One region of the Streptomyces sp. BBFR25 genome, then DNA from elsewhere that is predicted to be linked to it. Evidence: predicted binding sites of a transcription regulator. Region 1 holds the regulator's gene; the other holds the start of a gene.

What was found. The regulator HrcA, encoded in region 1, represses chaperone genes, less so after heat shock. The targets are predictions, from matches to a motif close to TTNGCACTCNGNNNNNCNGAGTGCNAA.
Region 2: the regulator HrcA is predicted to act here: its motif matches at 5,989-6,015, upstream of groES (co-chaperone GroES).

What each region holds. Positions count from the first base shown of each region.
Region 1 is NZ_CP172447.1:2,913,166-2,925,126, reverse strand. It holds gene rpsT (30S ribosomal protein S20) at 50-316, opposite strand; gene lepA (translation elongation factor 4) at 554-2,422, shown strand; gene ACGH52_RS13280 (AMP-dependent synthetase/ligase) at 2,730-4,607, shown strand; gene ACGH52_RS13275 (SpoIIE family protein phosphatase) at 4,813-7,047, shown strand; gene hemW (radical SAM family heme chaperone HemW) at 7,110-8,342, shown strand; gene ACGH52_RS13265 (DUF3097 domain-containing protein) at 8,444-9,253, opposite strand; gene ACGH52_RS13260 (MBL fold metallo-hydrolase) at 9,287-10,030, opposite strand; gene hrcA (heat-inducible transcriptional repressor HrcA) at 10,180-11,196, shown strand; gene dnaJ (molecular chaperone DnaJ) at 11,197-11,961, shown strand, end outside.
Region 2 is NZ_CP172447.1:5,055,761-5,067,721, reverse strand. It holds gene ACGH52_RS23315 (LysR family transcriptional regulator) at 1-545, opposite strand, end outside; gene ACGH52_RS23310 (MOSC domain-containing protein) at 642-1,310, shown strand; gene ACGH52_RS23305 (SDR family NAD(P)-dependent oxidoreductase) at 1,365-2,138, shown strand; gene ACGH52_RS23300 (hypothetical protein) at 2,354-3,580, shown strand; gene groL (chaperonin GroEL) at 3,775-5,400, opposite strand; gene groES (co-chaperone GroES) at 5,534-5,842, opposite strand; gene ACGH52_RS23285 (polysaccharide deacetylase family protein) at 6,186-6,911, opposite strand; gene ACGH52_RS23280 (polysaccharide deacetylase family protein) at 6,908-7,855, opposite strand; gene ACGH52_RS23275 (methyltransferase domain-containing protein) at 7,946-9,136, shown strand; gene ACGH52_RS23270 (RNA polymerase sigma factor) at 9,144-10,400, opposite strand; gene ACGH52_RS23265 (YciI family protein) at 10,445-10,801, opposite strand; gene ACGH52_RS23260 (LCP family protein) at 10,967-11,961, opposite strand, start outside.

The sequences.
Region 1 (11,961 bases):
AGAGAGGGCCCGCTCTGGGTCCTTCCGGCGATCAGACCAGATAAGGGGTTCAGCCCTTGAGGGCGCCGACCTTCTGCGCCAGCGCCGACTTCTTGTTGGCGGCCTGGTTCTTGTGGATGACGCCCTTGGAGACGGCCTTGTCGAGCTGGCGCGAAGCGACGCGCTGGTACTCGGTGGCCTTCTCGACGTCACCCGCGGCAGCGGCCTCACGGGCCTTGCGGATCGCGGTCTTCAGAGAGGACTTGACGGCCTTGTTGCGCAGCCGGGCCTTCTCGTTGGTCTTGTTCCGCTTGATCTGGGACTTGATGTTCGCCACGAATGAGCCTTTGCAGGTTCAGGCACGAGGCCGCGAGGGTCCCGTGCCGGTGATTTCTTGAAGGAGTGCCTCGTGCTGAGAGGGCAAGAGACACAGCCACCCACACTAGCAGCGGGTCGTCGAGGGTCCCAAACCCATACCGGCTCCCCACCCGTGGGACCATGGAGGCTACGTATCGATCCGACCCGAGACCCGAGACCGCAGACACTGCGGACGCCTCAAGAATCAGGACCCTGCGTGCCCGCGATCCCCAGCCATGTGCCCGAGCCGAGCCGTACCGACCCGGCGCTGATCCGCAACTTCTGCATCATCGCGCACATCGACCACGGCAAGTCCACGCTCGCCGACCGGATGCTCCAGCTGACCGGTGTGGTCGAGCAGCGGCAGATGCGCGCCCAGTACCTCGACCGCATGGACATCGAGCGCGAGCGCGGCATCACGATCAAGTCCCAGGCGGTGCGGTTGCCGTGGGCCCCGTCCCACGACAAGGGCGCCACGCACATCCTCAACATGATCGACACCCCGGGGCACGTCGACTTCACCTACGAGGTGTCGCGGTCGCTGGCCGCGTGCGAGGGCACCATCCTCCTCGTCGACGCCGCCCAGGGCATCGAGGCCCAGACCCTCGCCAACCTGTACCTGGCGATGGAGAACGACCTCACGATCATCCCCGTGCTGAACAAGATCGACCTGCCGGCCGCGCAGCCCGAGAAGTTCGCCGAGGAGCTGGCCAACCTGGTCGGCTGCGACCCCGACGACGTGCTCAAGGTCTCCGCCAAGACCGGCCTCGGCGTCGACGTGCTGCTCGACAAGGTCGTCGCCGAGGTCCCGGCCCCGGTCGGTGTCGAGGACGCCCCCGCCCGCGCGATGATCTTCGACTCCGTCTACGACTCCTACCGCGGTGTCGTGACGTACGTCCGTGTCATCGACGGCCAGCTCAACAAGCGCGAGCGGATCCGGATGATGTCCACCGGCGCCACCCACGAGCTGCTGGAGATCGGCACCAACTCGCCGGAGATGCTCTCCGCCGACGGTCTCGGTGTCGGCGAGGTGGGCTACCTGATCACCGGCGTGAAGGACGTCCGCCAGTCCAAGGTCGGTGACACGGTCACCAGCCAGCACAAGGGTGCCGAGGAGGCGCTCGGCGGCTACAAGGACCCCAGGCCCATGGTCTTCTCCGGCCTGTATCCGCTGGACGGCTCCGACTACCCCCTGCTGCGCGAGGCGCTGGACAAGCTCCAGCTCAACGACGCCGCCCTGGTCTACGAACCGGAGACCTCCGCCGCCCTCGGCTTCGGCTTCCGCGTCGGCTTCCTCGGCCTGCTCCACCTCGACGTGATCCGCGAGCGGCTGGAGCGCGAGTTCAACCTCGACCTGATCGCCACCGCCCCCAACGTGGTCTACCGCGTGATCATGGAGGACGGCACCGAGCACACGGTCACCAACCCGAGCGAGTTCCCCGAAGGCAAGATCGACGAGGTCTACGAGCCGGTCGTGCGCGCCACGATCCTCGCGCCGACCGAGTTCATCGGCTCGATCATGGAGCTGTGCCAGACCCGGCGCGGCACCCTGCTCGGCATGGACTACCTCTCCGAGGACCGGGTGGAGATCCGCTACACCCTCCCGCTCGCGGAGATCGTCTTCGACTTCTTCGACCAGCTGAAGTCGAAGACGCGCGGCTACGCCTCGCTGGACTACGAGCCCACCGGCGAGCAGACCTCCAGCCTGGTCAAGGTCGACATCCTGCTGCACGGCGACAAGGTGGACGCCTTCTCCGCGATCACCCACAAGGACGCGGCCTACGCGTACGGCGTGCGGCTCGTCGCCAAGCTGCGCGAGCTGATCCCGCGGCAGGCCTTCGAGGTGCCCATCCAGGCCGCCATCGGCTCCCGGGTCATCGCCCGCGAGACCATCCGCGCCATCCGCAAGGACGTCCTCGCCAAGTGCTACGGCGGTGACATCTCCCGCAAGCGGAAGCTGCTGGAGAAGCAGAAGGAAGGCAAGAAGCGGATGAAGATGGTGGGTTCCGTGGAGGTTCCGCAGGAGGCCTTCATCGCGGTCCTGTCCAGCGATGACAGCGCGGGGTCGGGCAAGGGCAAGAAGTAACCGCCACGCCGCACGCCAAGTCCGGGCGAAACGGACACCGAGGGGCCCGTCGTACGAAAGTGCGGCGGGTCCCTTCGCATGTCACGGGCGCGCATCTGTAGGAAGTGACAGGGCGCGGACTCTTACGCGGGGGCCGGTCGCCCTTTACCCTGATGCCTGCCCCGTAGTTACTCGTGAGTTAAACAAGTGATCGGACAACGGTCCGCGTCACCGCCTCAGCACCGTTGAACACCGCCCGAGAGTGAACCAGCCGCACCTGAGCCAGCCGCAACGAGCCAGCCGCACCGTCGCGGGCCCGGAGGACGTCGTGAGCGACACACAGACACTGATCGAGAACCGTCCGCCCTCCGTGGCGGGACTCTTCCTGGAGCGGGTGGCCGCCACGCCGGACGCCGAGGCGTACCGCTACCCGGTGCCGTCGGCCGCGGGCGAGGGCCCCGACGACTGGAAGTCGCTGACCTGGGCGCAGGCCGCCGAGCGGGTCTACGCGATCGCGGCCGGCCTGATCGAGCTGGGCGTGCTGCCGGAGCAGCGCGTGGCCCTGGCCTCCGCCACCCGCCTGGAGTGGATCCTCGCCGACCTCGGCATCATGTGCGCGGGCGCGGCGACCACCACCGTCTACCCGCAGACCAACGCCGAGGAATCGGCGTACATCCTCTCCGACTCCGAGAGCCGGGTGCTGATCGCGGAGGACGCCGCGCAGCTCGCCAAGGCCAAGGAGAAGAAGGCGGAGCTGCCCGACCTCACCCACGTGGTCGTGGTCGACGCGACCGGCGCGGACACCTCCGAGGACTGGGTCCTCACCCTCGACGAGCTGGAGCGCCGGGGCGCGGCCCGCCTGGAGCAGGACCCCCAGCTGATCAAGGAGCGGGTCGGCGCGCTCACCAAGGACCAGCTCGCCACCCTCATCTACACCTCCGGCACCACCGGCCGCCCCAAGGGCGTCCGGCTCCCGCACGACTGCTGGTCGTACATGGCCAAGGCGATCGCCGCGACCGGCCTGGTCACCAAGGACGACGTCCAGTACCTGTGGCTGCCGCTCGCGCACGTCTTCGGCAAGGTGCTGACCTCCGGGCAGATCGAGGCCGGTCACGTCACCGCCGTCGACGGCCGGGTCGACAAGATCATCGAGAACCTGCCGGTCGTCCAGCCCACCTACATGGCAGCCGTCCCGCGCATCTTCGAGAAGGTCTACAACGGCGTCGCCGCCAAGGCCCGCGCGGGCGGCGGGGCCAAGTACAAGATCTTCCAGTGGGCCGCCGGGATCGCCCGCGAGTACGCCAAGGTCACCCAGGACAACTTCAAGCGCACCGGCACCGCCAGCGCCCCCGCGGGGCTGCGCACCAAGCACGCCGTCGCCGACAAGCTCGTCTACGCCAAGATCCGCGAGGCGTTCGGTGGCAACCTGCGGGCCTGCGTGTCCGGATCGGCCGCCCTCGCGCCGGAGATCGGTTACTTCTTCGCCGGGGCCGGCATCCACATCCTGGAGGGCTACGGCCTCACCGAGTCCTCCGCCGCCTCCTTCGTCAACCCCGGCGAGGCCTACCGCACCGGCACGGTCGGCAAGCCGCTGCCCGGCACCGAGGTGCGCATCGCGGAGGACGGCGAGATCCTGCTGCGCGGCCCGGGCATCATGGAGGGCTACCACAAGCTGCCCGAGAAGACCGCCGAGGTGCTGGAGGCCGACGGCTGGTTCCACACCGGCGACATCGGCGAACTGTCGCCCGACGGCTACCTGCGCATCACCGACCGCAAGAAGGACCTCATCAAGACGTCCGGCGGCAAGTACATCGCGCCGGCCGAGGTCGAGGGCCAGTTCAAGGCGGTCTGCCCCTACGTCTCCAACATCCTGGTGCACGGCGCCGACCGGAACTTCTGCACCGCGCTCATCGCCCTCGACGAGATCGCGATCACCGAGTGGGCCAAGGAGAACGGCCTGGAGGGCAAGCCGTACGCCGAGATCGTCGCGGCGCCCGTGACCGTCGAGATGGTCGACGGCTACGTCCAGCAGCTCAACGAGGGCCTCCAGCGCTGGCAGACCATCAAGAAGTTCCGCCTGCTGCCCCGCGACCTGGACGTCGAGCACGGCGAGATCACCCCGAGCCTGAAGCTGAAGCGGCCGGTGGTGGAGCGGGAGTACAAGCACCTGATCGAGGAGATGTACGAGGGCTCGCGCGAGGCGTAGGGCCCGAGGCGGCGCTCTCCGTGCCGCTGATGTTCGAAGACGGCCGGTTTCCGTTCGGCTTCCGGCCGTCTTCGAACGTTCGCCTAGCACGGTTCTCACCCATCGCGGCCCACTTCGGTAACTCCGTGCTTATGGGCGGGGCCGGTCTGTCACTCTGTCGGCATCGACTGCGAGGAACTCGCACGAACTGCCCGGGGAGACGTCCATGGGGGCCATTCCGACGCAGCGGGAGACCGCCTACCGCGCCGGCGCGGAGCCTGCGCACACCGCCCAGGCGCCCGTCCGGGAAAGCGCGCGGGCGCGTGTGAGCCTGCTCGGCAGCTCCCTGGCGCCGGGCGCCGCCCGCGCGATGGCGCGAGCCGCGCTCGCCGACTGGTCCGCGCTCTGCCTGCCCGGCACGGAACGGCTGACGGAGCACCTCGCCGCGGACGCCCTGGTCGTCGTCAGCGAACTGGTCACCAACGCCGTGGTGCACGCCGGTACCGACGTCGACGTGGTCCTGCGGATGGAGGAGACGGGCGCGCTCGTCGTCGAGGCCACGGACCAGCACCCGTCCCGCGCGCCGAGGAGCACCGACCCCGAGCCGCCGCACGATTGCGCGGAGTACGGGCGCGGCCTGCGACTGGTCGCCGCGCTCGCGGAGGCGTGGGGCATCACGTACCGCCCGGGCGTCAAGACGGTGTGGGCGCGGTTGTCGGCCCCGGGCACGGACACCACCGGACCGACCGAGGCGTACGCCGACGCCGTGGCAGGTGAGGCCGGTGCGTCCCGCGAAGACATGCGGACCGGTCGGGGCGACCGGACGGGTCACATGCCCCAGGGCGGTCAGGGCGGCCAATGCGGCCAGGGCGCCGGTCAGGACGGCTCGCGGACCTCGGACGCCGCGGACGCGGGCGGCCCCGGACGGCCGGAGGACCCGGCCCCGGGTCCGGACCGTCGGCCGGTCGCCGCCGGGCGTGGAGTCGGCCCGGACGCGGACCGGAGTGCCCACCACGACGTGCACGTGAACCGTGGCGGTGGGGAATCCCCCGGCCGGTCGGGGCAACCGCGGTGGCCCGACGCGTGGGACGGCGCGGACGGCACCGCCCGGCGCGGCGTCCGGGACCGCGAGTGGCTGGGACGCGGTGCGCTGTCCTTCCTCGCCGAGGCCTCCGACCTCCTGGCCGGGCAGCTCGACGAGGACCTGGTCGCCTCCCTCACCGGCCAGCTGATCGTGCCCCGGCTCGCCGACTGGTGCGGGGTGTGGCTGGAGGACGAGTCCCTGGGCCGGGGCGCCTGGACCGACGACACCGGGGCGTCCGTGGGCGCCCGGCTGGCCCGCGTGTGGCACGCGGGCGAGGGGCACCTGGACGAGCTGCGCGCCGCCCTGGAGAAGGACCCGCCCCGCCCGCGCGACCCGTGGCGCTCCGGCCCCGTCGGCCACCCCTGGCCCGGCGACGCGCTCGGCCCGGACGGCACGCACGGCACCGCGCTCGCCTACCGCCTGGTCGCCGGAGGCAGGCCACTGGGCACCCTGGTCATCGGCCGGGCCGACAGCCCGGACGCTCCCGGCGCGCGCGGCTTCCCCGACGAGATCACCGGTCTGGTCGAGGATCTCAGCCGCCGGGTGGCGCTCGCCATCGGCGCCGCCCGCCAGTACGCCCGGCAGGCCACCATCAGCGCCGTACTCCAGCGCGGGCTGCTGCCCGGCGCCGTCGCGGAGATCCCGGGCGTGCGCAGCGCCCTCGTCTACGAACCGCGCGACAAGGGCGGCCCCAGCGGCGACTTCTACGACCTCTTCCCGGCCGGTGACGGCCGCTGGTGCTTCGCCGTCGGCGACGTCCAGGGCAAGGGTCCCGAGGCCGCCGTCGTCATCGGGCTCGCCCGGCCCTGGCTGCGCCTGCTGGCCCGCGAGCAGTACGGCGTCCCCGACGTCCTCGACCGCCTCAACCAGCTCCTCCTCGACGACGCCACCGAGGCCGCGGACGCCGCCGCCCGCGCGCTGGTCGCCGCGGGCGGCCCACCGGTTGCCCCGGGCGACGGACCGCAGACCCGCTTCCTCTCCCTGCTCTACGGCGAACTGGTCCCCTTCGACGGCGGGGTCCGCTGCACCCTCGCGTCCGCCGGACACCCGCTGCCGCTGCTCCTCGGGCCCGACGGCACGGTGTCCGCCGTCGCGTGCCCGCAGACCCTGCTCGGCGTCGTCGAGGACGCGACGTACGTCAGCGAGACCTTCGAGCTGCGCTCCGGCGACACCCTGCTGTGCGTCACGGACGGGGTCACGGAGCGGCGCAGCGGCTCCCGCCAGTTCGACGACGGCGACGGGCTCGCCACGGCGCTGGCCGGGTGCACGGGCCTGGACGCCGAGCTGGTCGCCGAGCGCATCAGACGGCTGGTGCACGAGTTCGGCCCTCGGCCCCCGGAGGACGACCTCGCGCTGCTGGTGCTCCAGGCCGAGTAGGCCGAGTAGCGCCCGGTGGCCGGGCGACCGGGCAACCGCGGCCGTACGGGACAATGGAACGCATGCCCTCCGCACTCCCCGACGGCGAGCCCGTCCCCGCCGACGGCGCCCTGCCCGCGTCCGCGCTCGCCGGGGCCGCCGACCGCCCCCTCGGTTTCTACCTGCACGTCCCGTACTGCGCGACCCGCTGCGGCTACTGCGACTTCAACACCTACACCGCGACCGAGCTGCGCGGCACCGGAGGCGTCCTCGCCTCCCGCGACAACTACGCCGACACCCTCGTCGACGAGGTCCGCCTGGCCCGCAAGGTGCTCGGCGACGACCCCCGCGAGGTCCGCACGGTCTTCGTCGGCGGCGGTACGCCCACTCTGCTGGCCGCCGGGGACCTGGTACGGATGCTGCGCGCGATCCGCGACGAGTTCGGCCTGGCGCCGGACGCGGAGATCACCACGGAGGCCAACCCCGAGTCGGTCGACCCGGCGTACCTCGCGGCTCTCCGCGCGGGCGGCTTCAACCGGATCTCCTTCGGCATGCAGAGCGCGAAGCAGCACGTCCTGAAGATCCTGGACCGCACCCACACCCCCGGCCGGCCCGAGGCCTGCGTCGCCGAGGCCCGCGCGGCCGGTTTCGACCACGTCAACCTCGACCTGATCTACGGCACCCCCGGCGAGTCCGACGACGACTGGCGGGCCTCGCTGGACGCCGCGCTCGGCGCCGGGCCCGACCACGTCTCGGCGTACGCCCTGATCGTCGAGGAGGGCACCCAGCTGGCCCGGCGCATCCGGCGCGGCGAGGTCCCGATGACCGACGACGACGTGCACGCCGACCGGTACCTGATCGCCGAGGAGACCCTGTCCGCGGCGGGCTACGACTGGTACGAGGTGTCGAACTGGGCCACCTCCGACGCGGGGCGCTGCCTGCACAACGAGCTGTACTGGCGGGGTGCCGACTGGTGGGGCGCGGGGCCGGGCGCGCACTCCCACGTGGGGGGCGTGCGGTGGTGGAACGTGAAGCATCCGGGGGCGTACGCGGGGGCGCTGGCGGCGGGGAAGTCGCCGGGTGCCGGGCGTGAGGTCCTGACGGACGAGGACCGGCGGGTGGAGCGCGTGCTGCTGGAGCTGCGGCTGCGGGAGGGTGTGCCGCTGGCGCTGCTGCGGGAGGCGGGGCTCGCGGCGGCGCGGCGGGCGCTGTCGGAGGGGCTGCTGGAGGAGGGGCCGTACGAGGCGGGGAGTGCGGTGCTGACGCTGCGCGGGCGATTGCTGGCGGACGCGGTGGTGCGGGACCTGGTGGACTGACGGGAGTTCCTCGCCCCCGCCGCCCCTTCCCGTCCCGACCCCGGGGGCGCTGCCCCCGGACCCCCGCTCCTCAAACGCCGGAGGGGCTGAATCGTGGGCCCCTACGCCGTCACGAAGTCGATCAGCTCCTCAACCCGCCCCAGCAACTCCGGCTCCAGGTCCTTGTAAGACCCGACCCGCGCCAGGATCGCCTGCCACACCGCGCCCGTGTTCTCCGACGGCCAGCCCAGCGCCCGGCACACCCCGGTCTTCCAGTCCTGACCGCGCGGCACCCGGGGCCAGCCCTCGATCCCCAGCGAGGACGGCTTCACCGCCTCCCAGATGTCGATGTACGGGTGGCCCACCACCAGCGCGTGCTCGCTCGTCACCGCCTCCGCGATCCGCCACTCCTTCGAACCCGGGACCAGGTGGTCCACCAGGACGCCCAGCCGTGCGTCCGGGCCCGGGGCGAAGTCGGCGACGATCGACGGGAGGTCGTCCACGCCGCCCAGGTACTCCACGACCACGCCCTCGATGCGCAGGTCGTCGCCCCAGACCTTCTCGACCAGCTCGGCGTCGTGCCGCCCCTCGACGTAGATGCGCCCGGCGCGCGCCACCCGTGCGCGGGCGCCGGGGACGGCGACCGAACCGGACGCCGTACGGGAGGGGGCGGACCGCGCCGGACCGGAGGAGGACGGGCGGACCAGCGTCACCACGCGCCCCTCCAGCAGGAAGCCGCGCGGTTCCATCGGGAAGACCCGGTGCTTGCCGAAGCGGTCCTCCAGGGTCACCGTGCCCGCCTCGCAGCCGATCACGGCGCCGCAGAAACCGGTGCCGGGCTCCTCGACCACCAGGCCGGGATCGGCCGGTACCTCGGGAACGGGCTGCGGTTTCTTCCACGGAGGGGTCAGGTCGGCGGAGTACTGGCGCATTCTGCCGAAGATACGAGGAACGCCCGCCCGTGATCAGCGCGACACGCCGAACCGGGCGGCCAGCGCGTCCCGTTGGGCCCGGACGAAGGCCGCGTCCACCACCGCTCCGTGACCGGGGACGTACAGCGCGTCGTCGCCGCCCAGGTCCAGCAGCCGGTCCAGGGCGGCCGGCCAGCGCGCCGGTACGGCGTCGGGGCCCGCCTGCGGCTCGCCGGACTCCTCGACCAGGTCGCCGCAGAAGACGACCGCCGGGGCGCCCGGCACCAGCACCGCGAGGTCGTGCCCGGTGTGTCCCGGGCCCACGTCGGCCAGCCGGACCCGCCGTCCGCCGCCCAGGTCGAGCCCGCACTCGCCGCGGACCTCGTGCCGGACGGGGACGAGCGCGTCGGCCGCTGCCGCCGCGCGCCGCGCGTCCAGGCCCTCCGCCACCGCGTCCGCGCGCAGCGCCTCGCGCCCCTGTCCGCCCGGCGCGAACAACGCGTCGGTGCCCACCGCGCCGTACGCGCCGTACACCTCCGCGTCCGGGAAGGCCGCCGCGCCGAAGACGTGGTCGAAGTGCGGGTGGGTCAGCGCGAGATGTGTCACACGGCGGCCGGTCAGCCGCTGCGCCTCCTCGCGCAGCCGGGCGCCCTCCTCCAGGCTCGACCCGGCGTCCACCATCAGCGTCGCGTCCGGGCCGAGCACCAGCCCCGCCGTGCAGTCCCACCCCGGCAGCCGGCACCGCCCCACCCCGTCCGCCAGTCGCTCCCAGCCCAGCTCTTCCCAAGTCACCGTCACGGCGACGACGCTAACGGCTTGGTCCCGGCCTTGCCGGGGGCGTACCCCACGGCCGTACACTGGGCCGGGGAAGTCTGGCACTCGCGAGCCATGAGTGCCAGGACAGACAGGCCGGAAACGGGCGGACGGACAGCTGGAGGTGCGCGCCGATGCTCAGTGAACGCAGGCTGAAGGTGCTGCGCGCCATCGTCCAGGACTACGTCGGCACCGAGGAACCGGTCGGTTCCAAGGCCCTCACCGAGCGGCACAACCTCGGCGTCTCCCCGGCCACCGTGCGCAATGACATGGCGGCCCTGGAGGACGAGGGGTTCATCGCCCAGCCGCACACCAGCGCGGGGCGCATCCCGACCGACAAGGGCTACCGGCTCTTCGTCGACAAGCTGGCCGGCGTCAAGCCGATGACCGCGCCCGAGCGGCGTGCCATCCAGAACTTCCTGGAGGGCGCCGTCGACCTCGACGACGTGGTGGCCCGCACGGTGCGGCTGCTCGCGCAGCTCACCCGGCAGGTCGCCGTGGTGCAGTACCCGTCGCTGACCCGCTCGACCGTGCGGCACGTGGAGCTGCTCTCGCTCGCGCCCGCGCGGCTGATGCTCGTGCTGATCACGGACACCGGCCGGGTCGAGCAGCGGATGGTCGACTGCCCGGCGCCGTTCGGCGAGGCGTCGCTGGCCGATCTGCGGGCGCGGCTCAACAGCCGGGTCGCGGGGCGCCGTTTCACGGATGTGCCGTCTTTGGTGGAAGATCTGGCGGAGCCCTTCGAGGCCGAGGATCGCGGTACGGTCTCCACCGTGCTCTCCACTCTCCTGGAGACGCTGGTCGAGGAGAACGAGGAGCGGTTGATGATCGGCGGCACCGCCAATCTGACCCGCTTCGGGCACGACTTCCCCTTGGTGATCCGGCCGGTGCTGGAGGCGCTGGAGGAGCAGGTCGTGCTCCTCAAGCTGCTCGGCGAGGCGAAGGATCCGGGCGTGACCGTACGGATCGGTCATGAGAACGCCCACGAGGGACTCAACTCAACGTCCGTCGTGTCGGTCGGCTACGGTTCGGGCGGCGAGGCGGTTGCCAAGCTCGGCGTGGTCGGACCGACCCGCATGGACTACCCGGGAACGATGGGAGCGGTACGCGCAGTGGCACGGTACGTCGGACAGATCCTGGCGGAGTCGTAGGTGGCCACGGACTACTACGCCGTACTCGGCGTGCGCCGCGACGCTTCCCAGGACGAGATCAAGAAGGCGTTCCGGAGGCTCGCCCGCGAGCTGCACCCGGACGTCAACCCCGATCCGAAGACCCAGGAGCGGTTCAAGGAGATCAACGCCGCCTACGAGGTGTTGTCGGACCCGCAGAAGAAGCAGGTCTACGACCTCGGCGGCGACCCCCTGTCGCAGGCCGCCGGCGGTGGCGCGGGCGGCTTCGGCGCGGGTGGCTTCGGGAACTTCTCGGACATCATGGACGCGTTCTTCGGTACGGCGTCGCAGCGCGGGCCGCGCTCGCGCACCCGCCGGGGCCAGGACGCGATGATCCGCATCGAGGTGGAGCTGGACGAGGCCGCGTTCGGCACGACCAAGGACATCCAGGTCGACACCGCGGTCGTCTGCAACACCTGCAACGGTGAGGGCGCGGCGCCCGGCACGTCGGCCCAGACGTGTGACATGTGCCGCGGCCGCGGTGAGGTCTCGCAGGTCACCCGGTCCTTCCTGGGCCAGGTCATGACCTCGCGCCCCTGCCCGCAGTGCCAGGGCTTCGGCACCGTGGTCCCGACCCCGTGCCCGGAGTGCGCGGGCGACGGCCGGGTCCGCTCCCGGCGCACCCTGACCGTGAAGATCCCGGCCGGTGTCGACAACGGCACCCGGATCCAGCTCGCGGGCGAGGGCGAGGTCGGCCCCGGCGGCGGCCCCGCCGGTGACCTGTACGTCGAGATCCACGAGCTGCCC
Region 2 (11,961 bases), 2.1 Mb from region 1:
AGCCGGTGCTCCTCGGGAACCAGCGCCACCAGCCGGTCGCTCAGCAGCGGCCGTACGGCCAGGTCGTCCCACTCCTCGGCGCCGGCCGCGCCCTCGTAGCGGAAGGCGAGCGCCACGTCGCAGTCCCCCTCGCGCAGCAGCTCGACGGACTTCGGCGGCTCGGCCTCCTCCAGGGAGACCCGGGTGCCGGGGTGCGCGGCGCGCAGCGCGGCCAGCGCGGTCGGTACGAGGGTGGAGCTGCCGCTGGGGAAGGAGACCAGCCGGACCCGCCCGGCGCGCAGCCCGGCGATCGCGGCGACCTCCTCCTCGGCCGCCGTCAGCCCGGCGATGATCCCGGCGGCGTGCCGCACCAGCGCCTCTCCGGCCTGGGTCAGCCGCATCTCGCGCCCGGTGCGCACCAGCAGCGGAGTGCCGACGGACGACTCCAGGGCCTTCATCTGCTGGCTGACGGCGGGCTGGGTGCAGCCCAGCTCGCGCGCCGCGGCGGAGAAGGAACCGGTGGATGCCACGGCGCGCAGCACGCGGAGATGACGAGCCTCGATCACACCCCCGAGGATAAGCGACCCTTTGACCGGACGCCGAATAATGCGTCGCCGCTTTGACCGCGCATGCCCTACCGTTCTCGCATGCACCTTCCCGCCATGAGGCTTCTGTCCGTCAACCTGGGACGCGCGAAGGCGGTGCCGTACACGGACCAGCCCGAGGGCGTCACCGGCATCGACAAGCGGCCGGCCGACGGCCCCGTGCGGGTCGCGGCGCCCGGAACGGAGTGGGCCGGGGCGAGCGGCCTGGCCGGTGACACCGTCTGCGACGCGCGGCACCACGGCGGGGACGACCAGGCGGTGTACGCGATGACGCGCGAGGACCTGGACGCCTGGGAGCGGGAGCTGGGCCGCGAGCTGCCGAACGGCTCGTTCGGCGAGAACCTCACCACCACCGGCCTGGACCTCGCCGGCGCCCTGATCGGCGAGCGCTGGCGGGTCGGCCCCGAGCTGCTCCTGGAGGTGACGTCCGGCCGCATCCCCTGCCGCACCTTCCAGGGCCACCTGGGTGAACCGCGCTGGGTGAAGCGCTTCACGGAGAAGGGCGCGCCGGGTGCCTACTTCCGGGTCATCGAACCCGGTGAGATCCGTGCGGGCGACCCGGTGCGGATCGTGCACCGGCCCGCCCACGAGGTGACGGTCGCGCTGCAGTTCCGCGCGGTGACCACCCAGCGGGAGCTGCTTCCCCGGCTGCTCGCGGCGGGCGACGCGCTGCACGCGGAGGCGCTGGCGTCGGCGCGGAAGTACGTGGCGCAGTACGGCGGCTGAGCGGGGCGGACGCGCTCGGTCCGCACCCGTGATCGCGCGCCCTAACCTTGCGCCATGACAACGGCATTGATTACGGGATCGACGGCGGGCCTCGGCGCCGCGTTCGCGCGTCGGCTGGCGGCCGACGGGCACGACCTGGTGCTGGTGGCCCGGGACACCAAGCGCCTGCGCGAACAGGCCACCGAACTGCACGACCGGCACGGCATCGAGGCCGAGGTGCTGACGGCGGACCTGTCGACGGACGCCGGCATCGACGCGGTGGCCGCCCGGCTGGGGGACCGCCGGAGCCCCGTCGATCTGCTGGTCAACAACGCCGGTTTCGGCAACAAGGGCCGTTTCCTCGACGTGCCCATGGCCGACGAGCTGACCATGCTCAAGGTGCACTGCGAGGCGGTGCTCCGGCTGACCTCGGCGGCGGTGGAGCCGATGCGGGAGCGGGGCCGCGGCGGCGTCGTCAACGTGGCCTCCGTCGCCGCCTTCGTCCCGCGCGGCACCTACGGCGCCTCCAAGGCGTGGGTCGTGCAGTTCACCCAGGGCGTGGCGAAGGACCTGGCCGGCAGCGGCGTACGTCTGATGGCCCTGGCCCCCGGCTTCGTGCGCACCGAGTTCCACGAGCGCGCCGGCATGGGCACGGACAACATCCCGAACTGGATGTGGCTCGACGCGGACAACGTCGTCGCCGCCGCCCTCGCGGACCTCTCCCGCGGAAAGACCCTGTCGATCCCCGACCCCCGCTACAAGACCCTGATGGGCGCGGCGAAGCTGGTACCGCGGGGGCTGCTCGGCGGACTCACGTCGCGCACGGGGCGGAAGTACGGGCCGCAGTAGGGGTGGGAGCCGCCGTCGCCGCTCGTCCCCTCGGCGCGAGTCCCGCTCGGCACGGGGCTCCCTTCGGCATCGGCGGCGTGATCGGCGGTGGCGTCACCCGACCGTGTGATCCAGCCCGGTCCGCCCCGAACCGTGTGCCGGTGCGGCGTAGCGTCGGGTGGCTGCGGCCGTGGTGTGCGGGAGGCCGCGGGTCGGCGAGGGAAAGGGCGGAGCGGGTGAGCGCGGGCACGGGTGACCGGGGCGAGCTGTTCGTCGACGGCACCGGCGGAGGGCGTCGAACGGACGGGGGGACGGCGGGGGGCACGCGGCGGGCGGCTGCCGCCGGGGCGGACGGGAGGCCGGTGGACGGCGGAGCGGCGGTGCTGTTCTCCGACGGCGCGCCCGCGCCCTCGCACTCCCCGGGCGCCACGGCGCTGCCACGGGCCCGTACCGCCCCGTCGCGCGGAGGACCCCGGCGGGAGCGGAAGTCGTGGCAGCGGGTCGCGCAGCGGATCGTGCCGGACGACCTGCAGCCGGACGTCCTGCGGCTCGAACTCGTCGACCTCGGGGACGCGTTCCGCGCCTACCAGCGGCGTCGCGAACCCGACCTGGCCGTCCTGGCCGAACTGCACGACCGCAAGGCCCGTGCCTTCGCCGCGTGGGCCGCCGTCACCGGCGACGCCTCCCTGCGCGAGGAGGCACAGCGGGCGGAGGCGGCCGCGCGCACCACCCGCGAGATGGACGCGAACCGCCACGGGGTCGCCGTGGACGGGAGCGGGGCGGTGGTCGAACGGCTGCTGACCCGGGGGCAGGGCGCCCACGCCCGTGTCGTGCTGGAGCACGTCGGGGCCCACGCCCCGCTCCCCGGGGCCGACGCCCGGCTCGCGGTGCTCATGCTCACCCTGCGGGCCGCGCGCGCCGGTACCGGGAACGTCACCGGGCAGGACTTCGGCGGCTGGCTGCAGGACGACTCCGAGCGGGTGCTCCAGCAGCTGGTCGACGTCGGCTGGCTGCGGCTGCCGGAGACGGTCACCGTCGCCGAGGCGCTGGACGCGCGGCCCGAGCAGCCCGCCCAGGTCACGGTTCCCACGCTGCTGCCCGGCGGGGCCCGCCCGTTCCTCTTCGGCAAGGTCACCCGGGCGCGGCTCTCGGGGTGGGCGCAGAAGGTGGTGGGCGACCGGAAGCTCCGGAAGAAGAAGGCCGGTGCCGCCGCGAGGCTCCTCGCCGTGTACACCGCGGCGCACAGCCGTCCCGACGGGCTCCTCGCAGACGCCGGCGAGGACGGCGACGGCCTCGCGCTGGACAGGGTCGCCGCGTTCTGCGCCGTGCGGCCCGAGGACGTCACCGAGCACGTCGGACTGCTGGTCGCCGCCGGCTGGCTCGCGGAGGAGGCCGACACCGCCGGGGGGCGGCTGCGGGGGCGGCTCACCGAACGGGTACTGCCGCTGAGCGGACTGCTGTGACGGCTCCTCGCTGAGGGCGTCAACGGAATCGCCCCCAAGGGGCGCGGGGAACTGCGCGAGCAACTCCCACGGCGCCGCACCCGGCACGGAACCCGCCGGGGCAGACGCGAAGCCGCCACCCCGGAAAAGCGAACGGTGCCCGGCCCCCCGCAGGGGACCGGGCACCGTTCGCTCAGCTCAGCTCAGCGCAGCGCTCAGTGGGAGTGGCCGTGGCCGTGGCCCGCGGCCGCCGGCTCTTCCTCTTCCTTCTTCTCGACGACCAGGGTCTCGGTCGTCAGCAGGAGGGAGGCGATGGAGGCGGCGTTCTCCAGGGCGGAGCGGGTGACCTTCACCGGGTCGATGACGCCGGCCTTGACCAGGTCGCCGTACTCGCCGGTGGCGGCGTTGAAGCCCTGGCCCTTGTCCAGCTCGGCGACCTTGGAAGTGATGACGTAGCCCTCCAGGCCGGCGTTCTCGGCGATCCAGCGCAGCGGCTCGACGGCGGCGCGGCGGACGACCGCGACACCGGTGGCCTCGTCGCCGGTCTTGCCGAGGTTGCCCTCCAGCACCTTGACGGCGTGGACCAGCGCGGAGCCACCACCGGAGACGATGCCCTCCTCGACCGCGGCGCGGGTCGCGGAGATGGCGTCCTCCAGACGGTGCTTGCGCTCCTTCAGCTCCACCTCGGTGGCGGCGCCGACCTTGATCACGCACACGCCGCCGGCCAGCTTCGCGAGGCGCTCCTGGAGCTTCTCGCGGTCCCAGTCGGAGTCCGTGGACTCGATCTCGGCCTTGATCTGGTTGATGCGGCCCTCGACCTCGTCGCGCTTGCCGGCACCGTCGACGATGGTGGTGTCGTCCTTGGTGACGGTGATGCGGCGGGCGGTGCCGAGCACGTCCAGGCCGACCTGGTCGAGCTTGAGGCCGACCTCCTCGGAGATGACCGTGGCGCCGGTGAGGACGGCCATGTCCTGCAGCATCGCCTTGCGGCGGTCGCCGAAGCCCGGGGCCTTCACCGCGACGGCGTTGAAGGTGCCGCGGATCTTGTTGACGACGAGGGTGGAGAGCGCCTCGCCCTCCAGGTCCTCGGCGATGATCAGCAGCGGCTTGGAGGCGTTGGCCTGGATGACCTTCTCCAGCAGCGGCAGCAGGTCCGCGATGGAGGAGATCTTGCCCTGGTTGATCAGGATGTACGGGTCGTCGAGGACGGCCTCCATGCGCTCCTGGTCCGTCACGAAGTACGGCGACAGGTAGCCCTTGTCGAAGGCCATGCCCTCGGTGAAGTCCAGCTCCAGACCGAAGGTGTTGGACTCCTCGACGGTGATGACACCGTCCTTGCCGACCTTGTCCATCGCCTCGGCGATCAGCTCGCCGACCTGCTGGTCCTGGGCGGACAGCGCGGCCACGGCGGCGATGTCGGACTTCTCGTCGATCGGGCGGGCGGTGGCGAGAAGGTCTTCCGACACGGCGGCGACGGCCGCGTCGATGCCCTTCTTCAGCAGCGCCGGGGAGGCACCCGCGGCGACGTTCTTCAGGCCCTCGCGCACGAGCGCCTGGGCCAGCACGGTGGCGGTGGTGGTGCCGTCACCCGCGATGTCGTTGGTCTTGGTCGCCACCTCCTTCACCAGCTGGGCGCCGAGGTTCTCGTACGGGTCCTCGATCTCGACCTCGCGGGCGATGGTGACGCCGTCGTTGGTGATGGTGGGGGCGCCGAACTTCTTGTCGATGACGACGTTGCGGCCCTTGGGGCCGATCGTCACCTTCACGGTGTCGGCGAGCTTGTTGACGCCGCGCTCGAGGGCGCGACGGGCGTCCTCGTCGAACTTCAGGATCTTCGCCATGGGAGCGTGAGCCCTCTTCCGGAAATCTTGGGGTTATACGGCAACTGCGCCCCCGACGCCCGGCTTTTTATGGTCGCGGGAGCCAGGGGCGCAGCTGGAAAGCAGGGTGCTTCGGTGAAGTGAAGCGCTACTTCTACTTCTCGACGATCGCGAGCACGTCGCGGGCCGAGAGGACGAGGTACTCCTCGCCGTTGTACTTCACCTCGGTGCCGCCGTACTTGCTGTAGAGCACGACGTCGCCGACGCTGACGTCGAGCGGAAGACGGTTGCCGTCCTCGAAGCGGCCCGGGCCCACGGCCAGGACGACGCCCTCCTGGGGCTTCTCCTTGGCGGTGTCCGGAATGACCAGGCCCGAAGCCGTGGTCTGCTCGGCGTCGAGCGGCTGGACCACGATGCGGTCCTCGAGCGGCTTGATGGCAACCTTGGAGCTGGTGGTCGTCACGATCCGACCTCCCCCTTCGGAGATCTCACGGGGTTAACTGTCTGAGGTGGCGACCAGGTGGATCCGTCGTCGCGGGTGCCGGACCTGCCCGTCGCGTAGTTGGCACTCTCCAGTGGGGAGTGCCAGTGCCGAGACTATGACTGCGATTAGCACTCGGTCAAGCGGAGTGCCAATGCCGGCGGCGCGTCGGCGGGGTTTTGGTGTGAACGCCGGTTTGTGAAGGCACCCTGCGTGGGTGTGGGCGTCGCCGGGGGCGGCCGCCCCCAGGCCCCCGCTTCGGCCCTGAACGGGCCTTGTCCTCAAACGCGGGACGGGCTGAGTGATGCCGGTCGGCGTCAAGAGGTCAGGCGTAGTCCTCCAGGTTGCCCACCCTCAGCCCCTGCTCCTCGATCGTCCTCAGCAGACGTTCCGTGCGGGCCGTCAGGTGCGTGGCCGTCGGGTGGTCCGGGTCGACGGCGATGATGTCGCCGGGGTGGAGGCGGTGGTCGCCGCGCGTGTAGGTGAGGGCGCCCTCGGCGTCGAGGGTGGCGCGCCACAGGACGAGGGCCGTGATGCCGCAGTCGGCGGCGGCGCGCAGGGTCGTGGTGTCGTACGTGCCGTGCGGCGGGCGGAAGAGGTGGGCGCGGACGCCGAAGCGGGACCTGAGCTTGGTCTGCTGGCCGCAGATCTCGGCGCGCTGCCCGGCGTAGGGCAGGCCGCGCAGGGAGCGGTGGTCGAGGGTGTGGTTCTGCAGGCTCGCGCCGAACGGGCGCAGCCGGGCGAGGTCGCCGTAGGCCGGACCGGCGACCGTGTCGGTGAGGAACAGGGTGACCGGAAGGCGCCGTTCGCGGACCAGGCCGGTGAAGGCGGGGTCGCGTTCGGCGCTGTCGTCGTAGGTGAGGAAGACGACCGGGTCGTCGGTGCGGACGTGGTCCACGACCGGCGGCAGCCGCCCCTGGTCGGCGCCCTGGGCGGGGTCCCCGGCCACCGCCGCGTGTTCGGCCGGAGAGGCGAGCCGGTCGCAGGCGGCGAGCGGGAGCAGCAGGGCGGCCAGGGCGGCGCAAGCCGGGCGGAACCGCCCTCGCCTCACAGGTAGTCCTCCAGGCGGGCCACCGCGTATCCCTCGGCGGTGATCCGGTCCAGGAAGCGGCGGGCCATGTCGGTCATCGTGCCGTCCCAGTCGTCGGTGCCCCGGAAGTGGGTGAGGACGATGTCGCCGGGGTGCAGGTCCTGGTCCCACTCGCGGTACTCCCAGTGGTCGACGAACACCTCCTCGCTCCAGATCGGGGCGTACTCGATGCCGCAGGACTTGGCGGCGCGCAGGGTGTCGCGGTCGTAGTTGCCGAAGGGCGGGCGGAAGAGGACGGGGCGCTTGCCGTAGCGCTTCTCCATCACGTCCTGCATGCCGCAGATCTCGTGCTTCTGCTCCTCGTAGGAGAGCGCGGGGAGGTAGGGGTGGCTCAGGGTGTGGTTGTTGAGGGTGACGCCGCGGGCCTGCATCTTCTTGAAGTAGCCGTAGTCGTCCTTGATCTCCTCGTCGGTGAGGAAGACGGTGTACGGGATCTTCAACTCGCTCATCATCCTCAGGAACGCCGGGTCCTTCTCGGCGCCGTCGTCGATGGTGAGGAAGACGATCTTCTCCTTGGTGGGGACGGTGGTGAAGACCGGCGGGAGGTCGTCCGACTCCTGGCCGTCGACCTCGAAGCCCTCGCGGGCCTTGATCTCCGGCTTCTTCGCGGGGGGCGCGGGCGCCGTCAGCGGGACCCTCCTGAGGTCCCAGCGCTTGGCCGCGGCGACCAGGGCGGCCCGGGCCTCGCGCGCCTTGGCCGCGCCGTCCACCGCGCGGGCCGGGGGCGCCTGGCCGCCGGGGGCGCCCCGCACCCCCTGGTCGTCGCCCTGCGCGCAGCCGGCGGCGAGGGCGGCGACGGCGAGGACGGCGGTGGCGGTCGCCGCGCGCCCGCGGAGTGCGGCACGAGAGACCCGGGACACGCGACGCGACGCCCGACTTTTGTCATTTTGTACGACTACTCGCATAGTGCCGGATCCTCGCAGTCCCCGGCCGCCGGACCCGGCCCGACACCGCGCCGGAGGCACACCATCCACCGACTGGCCCACAATGAGTCGGTGAACGACCTGGACTCCCTCCTCGCCCTGCTGGCCCCCGAAGGCCGCGCGCTCCTCGACGAGGTGCGCGACACCGACCCCGCACGGGAGTTGGCGGTCGCGACCCGGCTGCGGCGCACGCACCCCGCCGAGCTGGTGTCGGCGGCGCTCGGGCAGGCGCGGCTGCGGCAGCGCGCGGTGGCGAAGTTCGGGGCCGAGGACGCCGGACGGATGCTCTTCACGCCCAACGGGGTCGAGCAGTCGACGCGGGCGAGTGTGGCGGCGTACCGGGCGGAGTGCCTGCGGGCGCTCGGGGTGCGGTCCGTCGCCGACCTGTGCTGCGGGATCGGCGGCGACGCGATCGCGTTCGCCCGGGCCGGGATCCGGGTGCTCGCCGTCGACCGTGACCCGGTCACCGCCGCGGCGGCCCGCGCCAACGCCGACGCGCTGGGGCTCGGCGACCTGGTCGAGGTGCGCGAGGCCGATGTGACGGAGGTGGATACGGCCGGATACGACGCCGTGTTCGTCGACCCCGCCCGGCGCTCCTCCAAACGCGGCCGCATCTTCGATCCGGAGGCCTACTCCCCGCCCCTGTCCTGGGCCGTGTCCGCCGCGCTCGGGGCACCGCTCGGCCTGCTGAAGATCGCGCCCGGCATTCCGCACGAGGCGATCCCGCCGGAGGCGACGGCCGAGTGGGTCTCGGACAGCGGGGACGTCAAGGAGGCGATGCTGTGGTTCGGCCCGGACGTGACGCCGGGGGCGCGGCGGGCGACGCTGCTGCCCGCCGGAGCGGGGATCTACGTGACGCCCGCGACCATGCTCCCGGACCCCGAGGTCCGGCCGGTCGGGAGGTACCTGTACGAGCCGGACGGTGCCGTCATCCGCGCCCACCTGGTCGCCGAGGTGGCCGACGACCTGGACGGCGGGCTGATCGACCCGACCATCGCCTACGTCACCGCCGACGAACGGCACAGCACGCCGTACGCCACCGCCTACGAGATCACCGACCGGATGCCGTTCAACGTCAAGAAGCTGAAGGCGCTGCTGCGGGAGCGCGGGGTCGGCACGCTGACCGTGAAGAAGCGGGGCTCGGCGGTCGAGCCGGAGGAGCTGCGGAGGAAGGTCAAACCGCAGGGACCGAACGCCGCGACCGTGTTCCTGACCCGGGTCGCGGGGGCGCCGACGATGCTGATCGGGCATCCGGCGGGTTAGCCGGGCGTCAGTCGGCCGCCTCGCGGGCCCGGCGCAGCAGGAGGGCGCGTTCGCGTGCGTTGCGGGTCAGGGACGCGGCGCGTTCGAACTCCGTGCGGGCCTCGGCCGAGCGGTCCAGGCGGAGCAGCAGGTCGCCGCGGACGCTGGGGAGCAGGTGGTAGTCGCGCAGGGCGGGTTCGGCGGCGAGGGCGTCGACCAGGGCCAGGGCGGGGGCGGGGCCCTCGGCCATGGAAACGGCGACCGCGCGGTTGAGTTCGACGACCGGGGACGGCGCGCGGACCGCGAGCAGGCCGTAAAGGGTGGCGATGCGGGACCAGTCGGTCTCCTCGTACGTGTAGGCCGTCGCGTGACAGGCGGCGATCGCGGCCTGGAGGACGTACGGGCCCGGGGCGCCGGATGCGCCGGTGGCGCGGGCGTGGTCGAGGGCGGTGATGCCGCGGGTGATGAGCAGGCGGTGCCAGCGGTGGCGGTTCTGGTCCTTCAGCAGCACCGGCTCGCCGTCGGGGCCGGTGCGGGCGGCGGTGCGCGAGGACTGGAACTCCAGCAGCGCCGTCAGACCGTGGACCTCGGGTTCCTTCGGCATCAGGGCGGACAGCACGCGGGCCAGGCGCAGGGCGTCCTCGCACAGGGCGGGGCGCAGCCAGTCGTCGCCCGCGGTGGCCGCGTAGCCCTCGTTGAAGATCAGGTAGATGACCTCCAGGACCGAGCCGAGGCGGGCCGCGCGGTCGGGGCCGTACGGCACCTCGAAGGCGATGTTCTTCCTGGCCAGGGTGCGTTTGGCGCGCACGATGCGCTGGGCGACCGTCGGTTCGGGGACGAGGCGGGCGCGGGCGATCTCCGAGGCGGTCAGGCCGCCGAGCAGACGGAGGGTGAGGGCGATGCGGGCCTCGGCGGAGAGCACCGGGTGGCAGGCGGTGAAGACCAGCCGCAGCAGGTCGTCGTCGATGTCCTCGGGATCGGCGGGCTCCTCGGGCGGGGGCGCCGAGGCGGGCAGGTCCCGGCCGATCTCCGCGAGCTTGCGGGCGTAGGTCTCCCGGCGCCGGATCAGGTCGACGGCGCGGCGGCGGGCAGTGGTCATGAGCCAGGCGCCCGGGTTGTCGGGCACGCCGTCCCGGGGCCACTGCTCCAGGGCAGCCACCAGGGCGTCCTGGGTGAGTTCCTCGGCGATGCCGACGTCCCGGACGAGCCGGGCCACGCCGGCGATGACGCGGGGCGACTCCAGCCGGAAGACGGTTTCGAGGGCGGCGGTGGGCTGCGGTTCCACAGCCCACCATGCAACACCCTCGGGACCGCGGAGCAAAGCGGAACTCAGCCCTCCATCAGCTCCCGCACCTCACAGGTCACCGTCCAGTACTCCTCGTGCACCTTCAGGAAGCGCTTGGTCCACTCGATCGCCTCGGCCCGGTCCTTGGCCTGGAGGAGGGAGTAGCCGCCGATGACCTCCTTGGTCTCGGTGAAGGGCCCGTCCGTCACGGTGACCTGTCCGCCCTCGTAGTGGACGCGGGTGCCCTGGGACGTGGGCGTCAGCCCGGCCGTGTCGAGCAGGACGCCCGCCTTGGTCATCTCCTCCATCAGCTTCTCCATCCGCTGGATCAGCTCGGGGCTGGGGCCGCCGGACAGGGCGTCGGACTCCTCGATGCGGATCAGCGACAGGTAGCGGGGCATGGTGGCTCCTCGGGTTCGGGGTGATCCGGCGGCCGGGGTCTCTCCCCGGCCTCTCACCCCTTGCGTCGAGCGGGAGAGCCGCGGATCGACACCCGCGGCGAGATTCCCCCGGAATTTCCCCGAAATTCCCCCGGAAGGTTTCCCGGGAACTTCCCCGGCAACTTCTCAGCGCAGCGATTCCCACAGGTCAGCGGCGTCCGGCTGGTCGGCCACCACCCGGTTGGGGTCGGAGGGCGCGGGCAGCACCGGCATCGTCAGCGTGCGTACGTCGTCCGCGTCGAGGTCCCCGAGGCTGCGGCCCAGGCTCGTCAGCTCGCCCAGCGAGTCCAGGCCGGTGTCGGTGGTGAGGCTGCCGGTGAGGGCGTCGGCGACCTGGTAGAGGCGTGCGGGGTCGGTGAGCAGGTCGGTGGCGGAGATCTGCTCGAGCAGCGCCTTGACGAGCTTGTGCTGGAGCTCTATCCGGGCGAGGTCGCTGCCGCCCGCCAGCCCGTACCGGGTGCGGGCCAGGCCGAGCGCCTCGGTGCCGTCGAGGTGGTGGGTGCCGGCCTCCAGGTGCAGGTGGCTCTTGTCGTCGTCGATGTCCTCGTCCGTGGTGACGGTGACCCCGCCGAGCGCGTCGACCAGGTCGGCGAAGCCGGAGAAGTCCACCTCGACGTAGTGGTCCATGCGCACGCCGGTGAGCGCCTCGACGGTCTTGACGGCGCAGACCGGGCCGCCCAGTTCGTAGGCGGTGTTGAACATCGCGCTGCTCGCCGCCCTGGTCGTACCGCCGGACGGCAGCGGGCAGGAGGGCCGCTCGACGAGCGTGTCGCGCGGGATGCTGACGACGGTGGCGGCGGTGCGGCCCGCGTCCAGGTGGACGACCATCGCCGTGTCCGAGCGGGCGCCCCCGCTGTCGCCGCCGCCGAGTTCCCGGTTCTCCTCGCCGCTGCGCGAGTCGGAGCCGAGGACGAGGAGGTTCAGGGCGCCGGTGGGCACCGGGGCCCCGGAGGGCGAGGCGGAGGGGGCGGTGACCGGCCGCGCGGGACGGTCGTCCCCGAGCGCGCTGTTGATGTCGACGCTTTTGATGTTGCCGTTGAGGTGCCAGTAGGCCCAGCCCGCCGCTCCGGCGCCCAGCAGCAGGGAGCCGGTCAGGGCCAGGCCGGCCACCTTCAGCCCTT